2 regions of the Caballeronia sp. LjRoot31 genome follow, and region 2 is predicted to be linked to the other one. Evidence: riboswitches for the same ligand, from Rfam matches in the RefSeq annotation. Region 2 holds a riboswitch; the other holds the start of a gene.
What was found. A riboswitch is a leader RNA that binds a small molecule or an ion and turns the genes downstream of it on or off. The one in region 2 is predicted to bind cobalamin.

Region 1 (6,444 bases), on a different contig from region 2:
GGAACTCCATGGAAACAATCCTGCCGATCCGTCGAGCGGCAACAATGCAGGCTGGCCTGATGACGTCAACACCTTCCAGTCGGCTGTTTGCGCAGCGATCAAGCAGAGCGGCGTGATCGTGTACGCGATCACCTTCGGCAGTGCTGCCTCAAACTCGGTTTCGCAGCAGGCGATGCAAAGCTGCGCCAGTCCGGGAAATTATTATCACGCGCCGGACAACCCCACACTCAATGCCATCTTCCAACAGATTGCCGGCAATTTGGGAGTGCTTCGGTTAACGCAATAGTTTCCGCTGAACGGCTCTCTTGGTTAGAAAGTGTAGGCGAGCTTGCCGAATGCCGTCCGGCCCAACGTGTTGTAACCGTATGCGGTGACGTACTGCCGGTTAAAGAGGTTGGACAGATTGGCGGACACGGTGAGATGCGAATTGACCTTGTACGCGGCACGCAGCCCGACGGTTGTGTACGACGGCAGATACGTCGCGTTGAACTGGTCGTCGTAGGTCGATCCTCCGTAAAGCAAGGAGATGCCCGTGCTCAGCGCGTGCAGGTGAAACTCGTCCCATGTGTGATCGATGTTCAGGCTGACGGTCTGACGCGGACGGCGGTTGAGCCACGTCCGGTCGGTCACATCCTGCGGATTCAAAATGCCGACCGCGAGACTGACCGGTGTCGATTTACCAAGCGTGCCCTTGTACGACAGGTCGATGCCCTGAATGTGCGCGCGGCCTACATTCACGGGCAGAAAGGTCACCGAGTCGTAAGTGATGAGGTCGTGCACGCGGGTGTCATAAACAGCGGCCGTGAAGGTACCGAACGAAGAGGCCGCGTCAAGCGCTGCCTCGACCGTATCGCTGCGCTCAGGCTGCAGATTAGGGTTCGCGTAACCCGGGTAGTACAGGTCGTTAAAAGTCGGCAGGCGGAATGCGTTGCCATACGAAATGCGTGCCGTATAAACCGGCGTAATTGCATAAGCGACAGCAACATTGCCGGTATTGATCGACCGGCCCTGGATGATCTCGTGGCGTCCCGCCAGGAACACCGTCAACGCGCCGAGCGTGACTGATTGATGGAGCGAGACGGCTGAATCGTTGCGCGTCGGCACGCCCGTGGGGATGTCGACCGGCAGGAAGGCTTGCTCGCGGGTGAAGTCGTAGGCGAGCTTGGTTTCACCGGACAGTGGCAGACTGAAGAGCGTTTGACCACGCTCCTGATGGGTCAGCGAGGTCGACGTGCTTAAGCGCGTCGAGTCGATCTCATCGGTCGGGATGGCCGGGTTGTTCGCATAGAGGAACTGTCGATCCGTGGAGTAGCCGACAGACTGGTCAAACTGCGTGAACGGCGTGATGTCCAGATGAAACGCAACGCCGGTCGTCAGTTGATGATCAAGCTGCCGGTTATCGCCGCCGGCATTGTCGTAGGACAGATCGGACCGGTGATAGAGCGCGAATGTGGAGATCGACCAGTTGTCGTGCGCATAGCCTAAACGCGCATCCACGTCCTGAGCATGGTACGGGTTGCGGCCATCCTCGTGCCCGTAAGCCCCGGGCTGGGTCGCATCGATTCCCGCGGTATTGTAGTCGTGCAGTCCCAAGGAATAGGTCAGTCCGGCCAGTGCCGCGAGCGGACCCGTGGACGAAATACTGCCTGAAGTGCGGATCTGTGTATCGAACGTTTTGTTCGAACCACCGCCTGTTGAAATCGTAGTCTGGTTGGGTTGATTGGCCGCGCGGTTCGTGAAGAGTTGCACGACGCCGCCCACCGCGTCCGCACCGAATGAAGCGGCCGCCGGTCCTGAGATCACTTCGACACGGTCAAAGGCGGAGGTCGGAAGGTCGGCCCACTCGGCTTGACCCGTAGTCGCAGAACCAACGCGGATACCATCTATGAACACCGCAACCTGACTTCCCGATGATCCACGAATGCTGACGGCAGCAGAAGATCCTGGGCCGCCGTTTTGTGAAATAGTGACGCCTGGCAACGTGGCGAGGGCTTGCGTGATGCTCGGGTCACTCGGCGACAAACGGTCGAGATCCGCGCGGGTCAGGACCTGCGTCGACGCATAGCGTTGATCGAACGATTGCGGCAGGTGCTGCATGTCGCCGGTGACGAGAATATTCGGCAGCGTGGCTGCGTCCGGAAGCTGCTCCGGCTGCGGAAACGACGAGTCGTCCGCGGCCTGCGCGACCTGCCATGCCGAAACCGTCAACGCAGAGGTGAGGATGAAATGACGGAACTTCATACGGGGAAAACCTTTTTATTGGAAGATTGGACGACGTGCTGCGAGCGCAAACGCAGCATGTCGATTTCGGATGGCGGCAATGACGAAACGCGGGCCTCCCTGGAGGCGTCACCGGCCTGCCGTCCACGCGATAGACGAGATCAACCCGCGATGACGCGCAGCGGCCAAGGCACTTTTAAGTGGCGGTGAGTTCTCTCGCGCGGCAGATGCGCCCATGTCTCGGGTGCTGGTCCTGGCGAACCGCTGATGCCCACCTCGCCTGCGCAATCGATCACGCCCCAAGCGGGCAGCCGAATTCACTTATGCGGGTCTATGTGGGTCTAGGCGGGCCAATCGAGGGGATGCCGCTCTGGCTGTAAGCCAGGATCGCGGGCAGTATCGGTCATCGGTCATGTTTGTCTCCCGGGGAGTGCGCGCCCCAAAGTCAGAAAAGAGGTATACGACGCCGAGGTCTGACTTCCGGTTTGTGCTGAAACCGGTCACAGTGGCGCGACCGTGCTGGATTTACACCAGCTTCCACGAGTCGTATGCGCGCATTTTACTTCCGAATCCCCATCGACACTATCAAGTCGGGGTTATTGAGTAACCGGCGGTGCGGGTGCCCCTGGCAGCACGAGATTCATGCCTGCTGGTTATCGCCAGCGACCTTTCGGAATATTTGCGTATTGAGTGCAATCACGTTGGAGACGGTCGGGGGTGGGACTCTGAGCGCGCCACCTCCGATCCGACATGTGCCTGATCTCCCGGACTAGACCCAGGACGAACGGAATTACTATCCCCTGCCCCGCGCCAGAGGGTATGCGGATCTTGAAAGCTCCTTAGTGGACCAGGATCGTGCTGTCGGGCGACCAACTCAACGTCACTTGCGAGCCGACCGGGATCAGGTCCTCGCCGGAGTTTTGCACATGGACCTTGAGCCGCTGGCCGCACCAGTCGAGCATATAGGTTGTATTCACACCGGCAAAGACGTGATGGGCAACCTGTGCCGTCAGCCGGTTATGCGCGCTCGGCGCGGCCGCGCCCGTTGCACGCTGGAGCGCGATTTTCTCGGGACGTACCGCACACTTCATCTGACCAGATACAGCGGAGCGCGATCCGAAACGAATCAAGCTGCCATCGTTAATGCGCATGCCACCGGTCTCCAGTCGACCGTTGAGAATGTTGGCATCGCCGAGAAAAGTGGCGGCGAACTCGCTGGCCGGTTGATCGTAGAGTTCGCGTGCGGTCCCTTCCTGGATCAATCGTCCATCGCGCAGGATACCTACACGATCACTCAACGTAAGCGCTTCTTCCTGGTCGTGCGTGACGAATACGGTCGTGATCGCGACATCGCGCTGGATGCGGCGCAATTCGACCTGCATGTCCACTCGCAAAGATTTGTCCAGCGCGCTCAGCGGTTCGTCGAGCAGCAACACGCGAGGACGCGTCACAATGGCGCGCGCCAGTGCGACGCGCTGGCGCTGCCCGCCCGACAATTGATTGATCCCGCGTGCGTGCAGGCTGCCGAGTTGCACGAGATCCAGCACCTCCCCCACCCGGCGCTTGATCTCGCTCTTGTCCACATGCCTCACGGACAACCCGAATGCGACGTTGTCGGCCACATTCATATTTGGGAACAACGCATAGTTCTGGAACACCATGCCGATCTCCCGCCGCTCCACGGGCAAGCGTTCGACCGGCTGATCGTCGATGCGAATCTGCCCGCTGTCCGGGAACACAAAGCCGGCAATCATGCGCAGGAGCGTTGTCTTGCCGCTGCCTGACGGTCCGAGCAGCCCATAGAGGCCGCCCTCCGCGAAACGGATGGATACGTCGTCCAGCGCGCGTGATTCGCCGTACTGCTTCGATACCTTGATTACGTTGACTTCGGCCATTATTGCTCTCCACCAAATCGATACAGCCGTGACACGATCAACATCGTGCCCATCGACACGACAATGATGATGGTTGAAATTGCGTTGATCTCGGGCGTAAAGCCCTTGCGGATCGCGCTGTATATTTCGACCGGCAGCGTGGTCTCGCCCGGGTCGGACAGGAAGTACGAGACGACGAACTGATCGAACGACACGGCGAATGCAAACAAGGCCCCTGCCACCACGCCAGGTGCAATCGCGGGCAAGGTCACGCGCCACGTGATCTGCCAGCCGCTCGCGCCAAGCGAACGGGCGGCCAGTTCCAGTTCAGGTGAGAACGTGCGCAAGCGCGCGCCGACCACGATGATCACGTAGGGCAACGCGAGCGCCACGTGACCGAGCAGGATGGCGTGCAAGCCCCGCCCGATACCGATCGCGAAGAAGAAAATCAGCATCGCGGTGCCCGTGATCAGCCAGGGGATCGCCATCGGCGGGAACAGCATGGCTTGCAGGAAACGCTTGCCCGCGAAGTCGTATCGAAAGAATGCCAGCGACGCCATCACGCCGAGAATGGTGGACAACAACGTGGTCCACAGCGCGATCTCGATGCTCCGGAACGCCGCCGCCTTCAGCACGCCGTCCTCGGCGAGCGCCTGATACCAGTGCGTGGTGAAATGAAACGGCAACTCATAAAGCGGCGACGCGTTAGCCGACATCAACGCCATGACCAAAATCGGCAAATATAGAAAGCCAATCATGACCACGACGTACCCGTAGCCGATTGCCCCAAGCGATGCACCCACGGTCCACGTCCTGCGACGCGGTGTATGCGGCGCGTTGGAGGCAGCCGGCGTGTCCAACTCGATTGACCCGATGGTGTTGTCCTGCTTCATTTGTCCTTCCTCCGCGAGAGCCGCATGCCGGCAAACAGGATTGCCAGCACGAGGGCCAGCAGCGTGAACGACAATGCAGCGCCGAGCGGCCAGTTGAATACGGCAACGAACTGGTCCTCGATGACCGTGCCGATGAACGTGCCCTTGCGCCCGCCGAGCAACCGCGGTTCCATGAAGGCTCCCACCACGGGCACGAAGGTCAACACGGCGCCCGCCAGCATGCCGGGCATCGCAAGCGGCAGGATCAGCCGGCGCAGGATGGTCACGCGTCCCGCGCCCATTGAACGAGCCGCTTCGATCAGGGAGTCGTCAATAGCCTGCAGGCTCAGATAAGCGGTCAGCACCGAATACGGCAAGTAGGAATGCACCAGTCCGATCACGATTGCCGGATAAGAGAACATCAGGTCGGTGCTGACTGTCCACGGCCAGAGATGATTAAGCACCCAGTCCACCGGTCCGCCACTGCGCAGTACCATGTTCCAGGAGAATATCCGCACCAGCCCGTTGCTCCAGAACGGCAGGATGATCAGCAGGAACAGCGCTTCACGCGTGCGTCCACGTATTACTTTCGCGAGCATGTAGGCGCACGGAAAACCGAGCACCGTGCAGATCAGCGTGACCTGGGCGCTGAGTCCAAGCGAACGCACCATCAGCTTCCGATACAGCGGTTCATCGAAGAACGTCAGGTAGTTCTGGAACGTCAGCGACCAGTTGCCGCCGCTCGTCGGCACGTCGGACATGAAGCTGTAGAACAGCATGACCGACAAAGGCAGGAACACCGCTAGCAGGAGCCATACGTAGGCGGGTCCGGCCAGCGTCATGGCGCGAACCAGCGGTCGGCCTTGCGGCGAACTGAGGGCAAATTTCATGGCACTTCCTTGAACGTCGTCAGTCGGCCTGGGCCTTGATTTCCTGCCATAACTGCAGGTAAGCCTTGCGCTTGTCGTCGGTGATCGGCTCCTGGAACTGGATCCGCGACTGCACCGCCGGATTCGCCAGCACCGCACGGTTGAACGCGTCGGCCGGCAACGCTGCAACTGCCTTGACGTTGGCCGAGACCGGCGCGCCGACACGGGAATCCCACTGCGTGTAGAAACCAGGATCGATCATGTAGTTGATGAAGGCTTTCGCGCCGGCGACGTTATGCGCGCCCTTGGGAATCGACAGGGAATCCAGCCAGCCGATCGCCCCTTCCTTCGGGATCACGAAGGTGACCGGCAGGTTGAACTTGTTGCGCGCGCGTGCGGCTGATCCGCTCCAATACGTGGAGATGTAAAACACCCCCGACGCCACATACTGGTTCCAGTCGTTCTCTGAACTCCAGAACGTTTTCAGTTGCCCGGTCAGCGCCTTGAGCTTGTCCTTGACGGCATCGAGATTCTTGATGTCGTTGATATTCTGGCCCGTTGCGAGCGCTGCGAACTGGACCGCTTCGATTGCGTCGTCACGCATGCCGA
Region 2 (6,444 bases):
TGCCGGCTGCGCCTGTCTCGCCTGCCGCACCTGCTACACCTGTTACGCCCGCCGCAGATGCAAGCGTCGCGTCGCGCTAGGCATTAAACGCTGCACTGGAAGCGCGATTGTTCAACCCGCGCGACAAGTGTCTTCGATTACAGCGGGTTTATCCGGAGGCTCCCGATCCGTAGAATTACAACATGGATACGGGAGCCGTCATGAAAGCTTTAATCGAACGACAACTCTACCGACCCGCCGTCGTTCTACCGTTGTTGGTCTTGATGCGCCTGATGGTGACGCTCGATTTCAACCTGATGCAAGTGACGTTCGTCGTGGTCATGAAGGGTTCGCAATACATGTTTCAAGCGGTATTCAGGCGTCGCCACGATCAAGCCGATCGTAGCAATGTCCGCGCGCCGCAGGTCCATGCCCTGCATGAGAAGACCTGTCACTGCTAACACTTTTATCGCTCAATATATTTCCGGCACGATGATGCTTTCGGGCACGGGCTGCCGCAGGTAATCTTCGTTGTACACGCGGTCGGGCAATTCGATCGTGGGGTGCTCGATCTCGTGATACGGCACCTGACTCAGCAGATGGTGAATGCAGTTGAGCCGAGCGCGTTTCTTGTCCACGGCCTGCACGACCCACCACGGCGCTTCGGGAATATGCGAGCGGTTCAGCATCTCCTCCTTCGCGTGCGTATAGGCTTCCCAGCGACGACGGCTTTCCAGGTCCATCGGACTCAGCTTCCACTGTTTTAACGGATCTTGAATACGCGCCTGGAAGCGAACTTCCTGTTCGTCGTCGGTGATCGAGAACCAGTACTTCAGGATCTGCACACCGCTGCGCGCGAGCATCTTTTCGAATTCCGGCACGGAGCGAAAGAACTCTTCGTACTCGGCGTCGGTACAGAAATTCATCACGCGTTCCACGCCCGCCCGGTTGTACCAGCTGCGGTCGAACAGCACGATCTCGCCGCCCGCGGGCAGATGCGAAACGTAGCGCTGGAAATACCATTGGGTGCGTTCGCGATTGTTCGGTGCGGGCAAGGCAGCGACCCGGCAAACCCGCGGATTCAGCCGCTGCGTGATGCGCTTGATCGCGCCGCCCTTGCCGGCGGCGTCGCGTCCTTCAAAGATCACCACCAGCCGGTGGCCGCTGGCGACAACCCAGTCCTGCAGCTTGACGAGTTCACCTTGCAGGCGGAACAGTTCGCGAAAGTAGATCTTGCGCTGCTCGCGCGCTTCGGCGGAAAACGCGCCCTCGCCGTCGAGGATGCGGTCGTCGACTTCCATCTCGAGTTCTTCGTCGTAACTGTCGATCAGGTCTTCTTCGAAGCGGCGCTGTTTATCCTGCGAAATCATGGGAAGCTCCGTTGGTTGGGCGTGTTGACCGCGTTGACTGGTCCCTGCAGGCAATACAAAACCCGGCAATCCTGCAAATTATCGATTATCCGGCCCGATAATTTCAGGAATGTTACGACAGGAGCGTCAAAAACGAAGCAACGGTTAGACGAATGATCCGCTTATCCGCGAGCGCCATGCGTGAACAGCCGGCCGCGATATGCGGTAGCGTTATCAAACTTTGCGCACTTTGCCCGGAAACCGGAAACCGCATGCACGACTCGTCCACTGGCACGCGGCACCCATCAACGGCCGAACGCTGGGCGCCCTACGTCTATTTCGTGATCGGGCAGCTCGGCTGGTTTGCCTGTGTACTGAGCGCCGCACGCGACGTGCCGTGGATGGGCGTGGCAACAACCATTGTGCTCCTCGCCGTGCATCTGGCGCGGGTTGAGCGGCCGTTGCAGGAGTTCAAGCTGCTGGTCAGTGTGCTGGTGGTGGGCGCGATCTGGGAGAGTGTGCCGGTCGCCACCGGGCTACTGGTGTATCCGAACGGCGTCGTGTTTCCGGGTATTGCACCTGACTGGATTCTTGCATTATGGGCGCTGTTCGCGGCCCAGTTCAACACCGCGTTCGGCTGGCTCAAGCAACACATGCTGCTTGCTTCGGTGCTTGGCGCCATTGCCGGACCGATGTCGTTTCGCGCCGGCGCAGCGCTCGGCGCGGTACGCTTTGCGCAGCCATGGCCCGCGACGATCCTGCTGGCTATCGGCTGGGCAATCCTGATGCCGGTGATGATCCTGCTGTCGCGGCGGTGGGACGGAGTTCACTGATTGCGGCTAAGGGTCAGTGGAAGTCAAGGCCGGCGCGTATTTTGTTTGCCTTTAGAATGCCCCGTTGTCGTTGCCAACGGCATTCTCCTTTGACCGCCATGACTGATACCTCTTCGCTTCCCGCTTCGCTGCCCCGTTTCGACGACGCGCAAACGGCGCGCTTGCTGCCCTTCGATCGCCTCGTCGATACCCTGAAGCTCACCATGCTCGACTATGCCGATGGCCTTATCACGAGCCCCGAGCGCATGGTGGTGCCGCTTCGCGACGGCGCCGTGATGCTCTCGATGCCCGCTGCCGCCGCCGATCTCGCCATGCACAAGCTCGTCAACGTATGTCCGAAGAACGGTGCGCTCGGGTTGCCGACCATTCACGGCCAGGTCACGGCTTTCGATGCTGCGACCGGTGTGCCGCTCTTCATGCTGGACGGTCCCACGGTAACCGGCCGCCGCACGGCCGCGGTCACCATGATCGGCATCCAGGCGCTGCTCGGGCGCGAGCCCTCGGCCGTGTTGATCATCGGCACGGGCAAGCAGGCTGTGTATCACGTCGAGGCGCTGAGCGCGCTGTATCCGGCCGCGCAGATCATCGTGCAGGGCACGCGGGCCGAACGCGCCGAAGCGTTTTGTGCGGAGCATGCGGGGTTATCGACGAAATTGAGTGCGCTAAAGGACGCTGATATTCCTGCGTCGATCGACGTCGTTATCGCGACGACCACCAGCAAGACGCCGGTCTATACGCTGCCGCCCATCCAGGGCCGGCTCTTGATCGGAGTGGGCGCATTCACGCCTGATGCGGCTGAAATCGCGGCATCGACGGTGCTTGCGAGCGATGTGTTTGTGGACGATCCGGCGGGCGCGCGGCATGAGGCCGGGGATCTGATTCAGGCGGGTATCGACTGGGATGAGGTACGGCCGCTTGCCAGTGCGTTGAGCGTTCAGGCGGCTGATTCAGCAATCAAGCGGCCAGTCGTGTTCAAGAGCGTTGGATGCGCGGCGTGGGATCTGGCAGCGTGCAGGGTCGTCCGGGCGATGCTCGGAGCAGGTTGACAAGCTGAGACACGCGCGCGTATTCAAGCTGGAATAGTCCTTGCTAACTATCTCATGGTGATCCGAGGATTATTTCAGGGCTTGATTGATGACTAGTCGAAACGAATTTGAACTGAGAGAAACGGATTGGCGCGGCCAGTCCGATGTAGCAACCATTGCAAAACAGGCATGGTCAGACGCGATACCCGCAGCCACGCCAACGGCGCCGTCTCGCGCTACGCCACCGGCGACGTACTTCATCTCGGTGCTCGAACTGGCGACGGGCGAGAAGCTTGGCAATGACGAACGGCTTCGCGCCATCGCGATTCTTGAAGCGCATTTTGCAATGGGCCGTCCCCGCACGTTGAAAGAAGCAATCAGAATCTGCGCGGGCGCGATCGATTCTTCGACGCTTCAGCGCATGGCGCGCGGAGCGATGGGCTGATTGCTTGTGCGCTTGCAGCGTTACTTCGGTTTTTCACGCCGCTGGTAAGAACGACGTGTTTTTATCATACGGAAGACTTGCATCGAAGGCGCCATGCTTCGCCTGAGCGGGTCAGCGTGATTGCCGAAAGCGGTTCCAGATCCATGCAATAGATTGCCGTAAGCGGCGCTTCCAGCACGCTCGCCAGCACGGTCTTGACTACGATTGCATGCGTCACGATCAACGTGACTCCCGCCTCTCGATTGCTCTCCAGCGCGCCCCATACCCTTGTTTGAAGGGCTTCCAGGCTCTCGCCGCCATGCGCCGCGCTTCCCGGTTCGGAAAGCCATGCGCCTAATCCGGCCGCGTCTTCATCATGAATCTCACGGATCGGACGGCCTTGCCAAAGACCGTAATCCAGGTCGCTCCATGACGCGTCAACGCTCGTCGTAATTCCGACCGCTCGGCCCGTTTGCATGGCAGCGTGTGCCGGGCTGGTGACGACGCGATCGGGTTGAAACATCGAAGCAAGGTGCGGGAGTCGGGCTAACTCAAGCTCATCGATGGCGTCGCCGGTACTCGGAAACGAGCCAGTTTTCATGGCGTGCGTGGTCGCATGGCACAGCAAGATAATTTCGGTTTTCATGGCGCTCGATTAATAGATTGCTTTACATTCCACTCACTCATTTTAGAATGACAAGCTTGCAGCGCGAGGAAGCCGGTGAAAACCCGGCACGGTCGCGCCACTGTGAGCAGATGTCGAATGGGACTGGTAACGCTTCAGCCTTCTTTCCGCATCTGCAAGTCAGACCCCCGCTGCAGCCTTTCTTTTGTCTTACGGGACGCGCATTCCCTTGGAGTCGTTCATGAACCATCCTGCCGTAGCCGCCGGTTTGTCCGGCAATAATCCCGCATTTGATGCACCCATACCCATTCCGGTGCGTGAAGTGTTGCCCTGGGCTGTCTTTATCGGCCTGCTTTTGCTGATCGCGATTTATTTTGTCGGTGCCGAACAGGGCGCGACTTCGATCTTCCAGGGCATGTATATCCACGAGTTTGTCCACGACGGTCGCCATCTGCTCGGCTTTCCCTGCCACTGAGACCGACCATGATCCGAAATCTTTTGATACGCGGCATGATCGCGGGACTTGTTGCGGGCCTGCTCGGCTTTTGCGTTGCTAAAACCTTTGGTGAGCCTGCGGTTGATCGCGCGATTGCTTTCGAGTCGCAGCAGGACAAGCTGCGCGACCAAGCGGACGCAGCGGCCGGGCATCCACACGATCCCGCCGACGATGTCGAACTCGTCAGTCGCGGCACACAAGCGGGACTGGGATTGCTGACCGGTGTCTGCGTGTTCGGGACAGCATTGGGCGGCCTGTTCTCGCTCGTGTTCGCTTTTTCGTATGGGCGGCTCGGCGCTTTGCGCGCACGGGGTACGTCGGCGTTACTCGGCTTGTTCGGCTTCGTGACCGTCGCGATCGTGCCGTTCCTCAAGTACCCGCCTAATCCGCCTTCCGTGGGCAATCCTGACACTATCGGCGCACGGACCGCGCTGTTTTTCGGCATGGTCGCGATCTCGCTGATCGTGGCGGTGTTTGCTGTGCGACTGCAGCGTCGACTGCAAGCGCGCCACGGCAACTGGAACGCGGTGCTGATCTCCGTTGCGGTGTATATCGTGCTGATGGCGCTGGCGTACCTTGCTCTGCCGCCGATCGACGAAGTGCCGAAACTGTTTTCAGCCGCGCTGCTGTGGAAGTTCCGCGTGGCGGCAATCGGTATTCAGGCGGTGATCTGGACCACGCTCGGTTTGCTCTTCGGCGTGCTCGCGCAACGTGAAATGGAACAGGCGCCGGCCCGGAGGATTGCTTCGGCCTGAGCGCTTCGTTAGTGCGTTAGGGCTTTAATGCTTTAGTGCTTTAGTGCGGATCCAATGAGAGGCGGCTTGCGGGCCGCCTCTTTTTCATAGCGCGCTCTTGCGTGCAAGCAGGGTATCGAACAGGGCGAGCTTGTCGCTGTCGGCCATCGTTTTCCATACCTTGATTTCTTCGCGGCTTCTGAAACAGCCTTCGCAATGACCTGTGGTCTTGTCGAGCCGGCATACGTCCGTGCACGGCGAGCCGACGGGTTGAAGCTGTCTGGCGCGCTCGATGGTGAACGTGAGTTCGAGCGGTACGTCTATTTCCATCGGCAGTTCCGTAGGCGTTGTCATAGCATTTCGCCGCGAAAGAGGGCGGCGGCGGCCACCGGATTCGTCGGCCAGTAAGTGTGCATGTAGGTAGCCGTGATCGGGCCGTGTCGATAGATCGCCTCACCTTCCACGCCGGTAGTCGCGTGCGTCGCGGTGAGCAACGGCGACATGCTGGTCGTCATCGACGAGTAGTGGAAAGTGTGGCCGGTATGGGTGCCGTGGCGGCTTTCAACACGCTGCATGGCGAGCCGGGCCAGGCGTTTTTGCATCTTCGCGTGGCCGGGCAGAAGGGCAAGCATGGCATGCTGAGAACCTTCGATATCCGTCAGTGAGTCGAGCAGATACAGCATGCCGCCGCATTCCGCGACCACCGCTTTACCCGCCTCAACGTGCGCTCGAATCGAGGCCGCGCTCGCAAGGTTCGCTGCAAGCCGGGCCGCGTGCAGTTCCGGATATCCACCCGGCAGATAGAGCGCATCGGCATGCGTGGGAACGGGTTCATCGGCGAGGGGGGAGAAAAACGCGAGCGTTGCGCCCATCGCCTCCAGCAGATCGAGATTAGCAGGGTAGATGAACGAAAACGCAGCATCGCGGGCAATGGCGATGTGCATGCCTTTCAGCAAACGGGGCGGTTGTTCAAGGGCGG

Region 1: it holds a riboswitch for cobalamin, as region 2 does, so the genes downstream of both, ACSQ8V_RS09755 (TonB-dependent receptor domain-containing protein) here and ACSQ8V_RS22805 (CbtB domain-containing protein) in region 2, are expected to answer to the same signal.

The regions. Positions count from the first base shown of each region.
Region 1 is NZ_CAXURX020000001.1:2,204,319-2,210,762, forward strand. Features, by position in the region: gene ACSQ8V_RS09750 (VWA domain-containing protein) at 1-286, shown strand, start outside; gene ACSQ8V_RS09755 (TonB-dependent receptor domain-containing protein) at 310-2,241, opposite strand; adenosylcobalamin (AdoCbl) riboswitch at 2,634-2,786, opposite strand; gene ACSQ8V_RS09760 (ABC transporter ATP-binding protein) at 3,060-4,115, opposite strand; gene ACSQ8V_RS09765 (ABC transporter permease) at 4,115-4,987, opposite strand; gene ACSQ8V_RS09770 (ABC transporter permease) at 4,984-5,856, opposite strand; gene ACSQ8V_RS09775 (ABC transporter substrate-binding protein) at 5,876-6,444, opposite strand, start outside.
Region 2 is NZ_CAXURX020000002.1:980,259-986,702, forward strand. Features, by position in the region: gene ACSQ8V_RS22770 (efflux transporter outer membrane subunit) at 1-80, shown strand, start outside; gene ACSQ8V_RS22775 (hypothetical protein) at 201-440, shown strand; gene ppk2 (polyphosphate kinase 2) at 453-1,349, opposite strand; gene ACSQ8V_RS22785 (DUF2878 domain-containing protein) at 1,601-2,161, shown strand; gene lhpI (bifunctional Delta(1)-pyrroline-2-carboxylate/Delta(1)-piperideine-2-carboxylate reductase) at 2,260-3,207, shown strand; gene ACSQ8V_RS22795 (hypothetical protein) at 3,296-3,631, shown strand; gene ACSQ8V_RS22800 (histidine phosphatase family protein) at 3,696-4,256, opposite strand; adenosylcobalamin (AdoCbl) riboswitch at 4,297-4,458, shown strand; gene ACSQ8V_RS22805 (CbtB domain-containing protein) at 4,477-4,710, shown strand; gene ACSQ8V_RS22810 (CbtA family protein) at 4,719-5,486, shown strand; gene ACSQ8V_RS22815 (DUF1289 domain-containing protein) at 5,571-5,819, opposite strand; gene ACSQ8V_RS22820 (cobyrinate a,c-diamide synthase) at 5,816-6,444, opposite strand, start outside.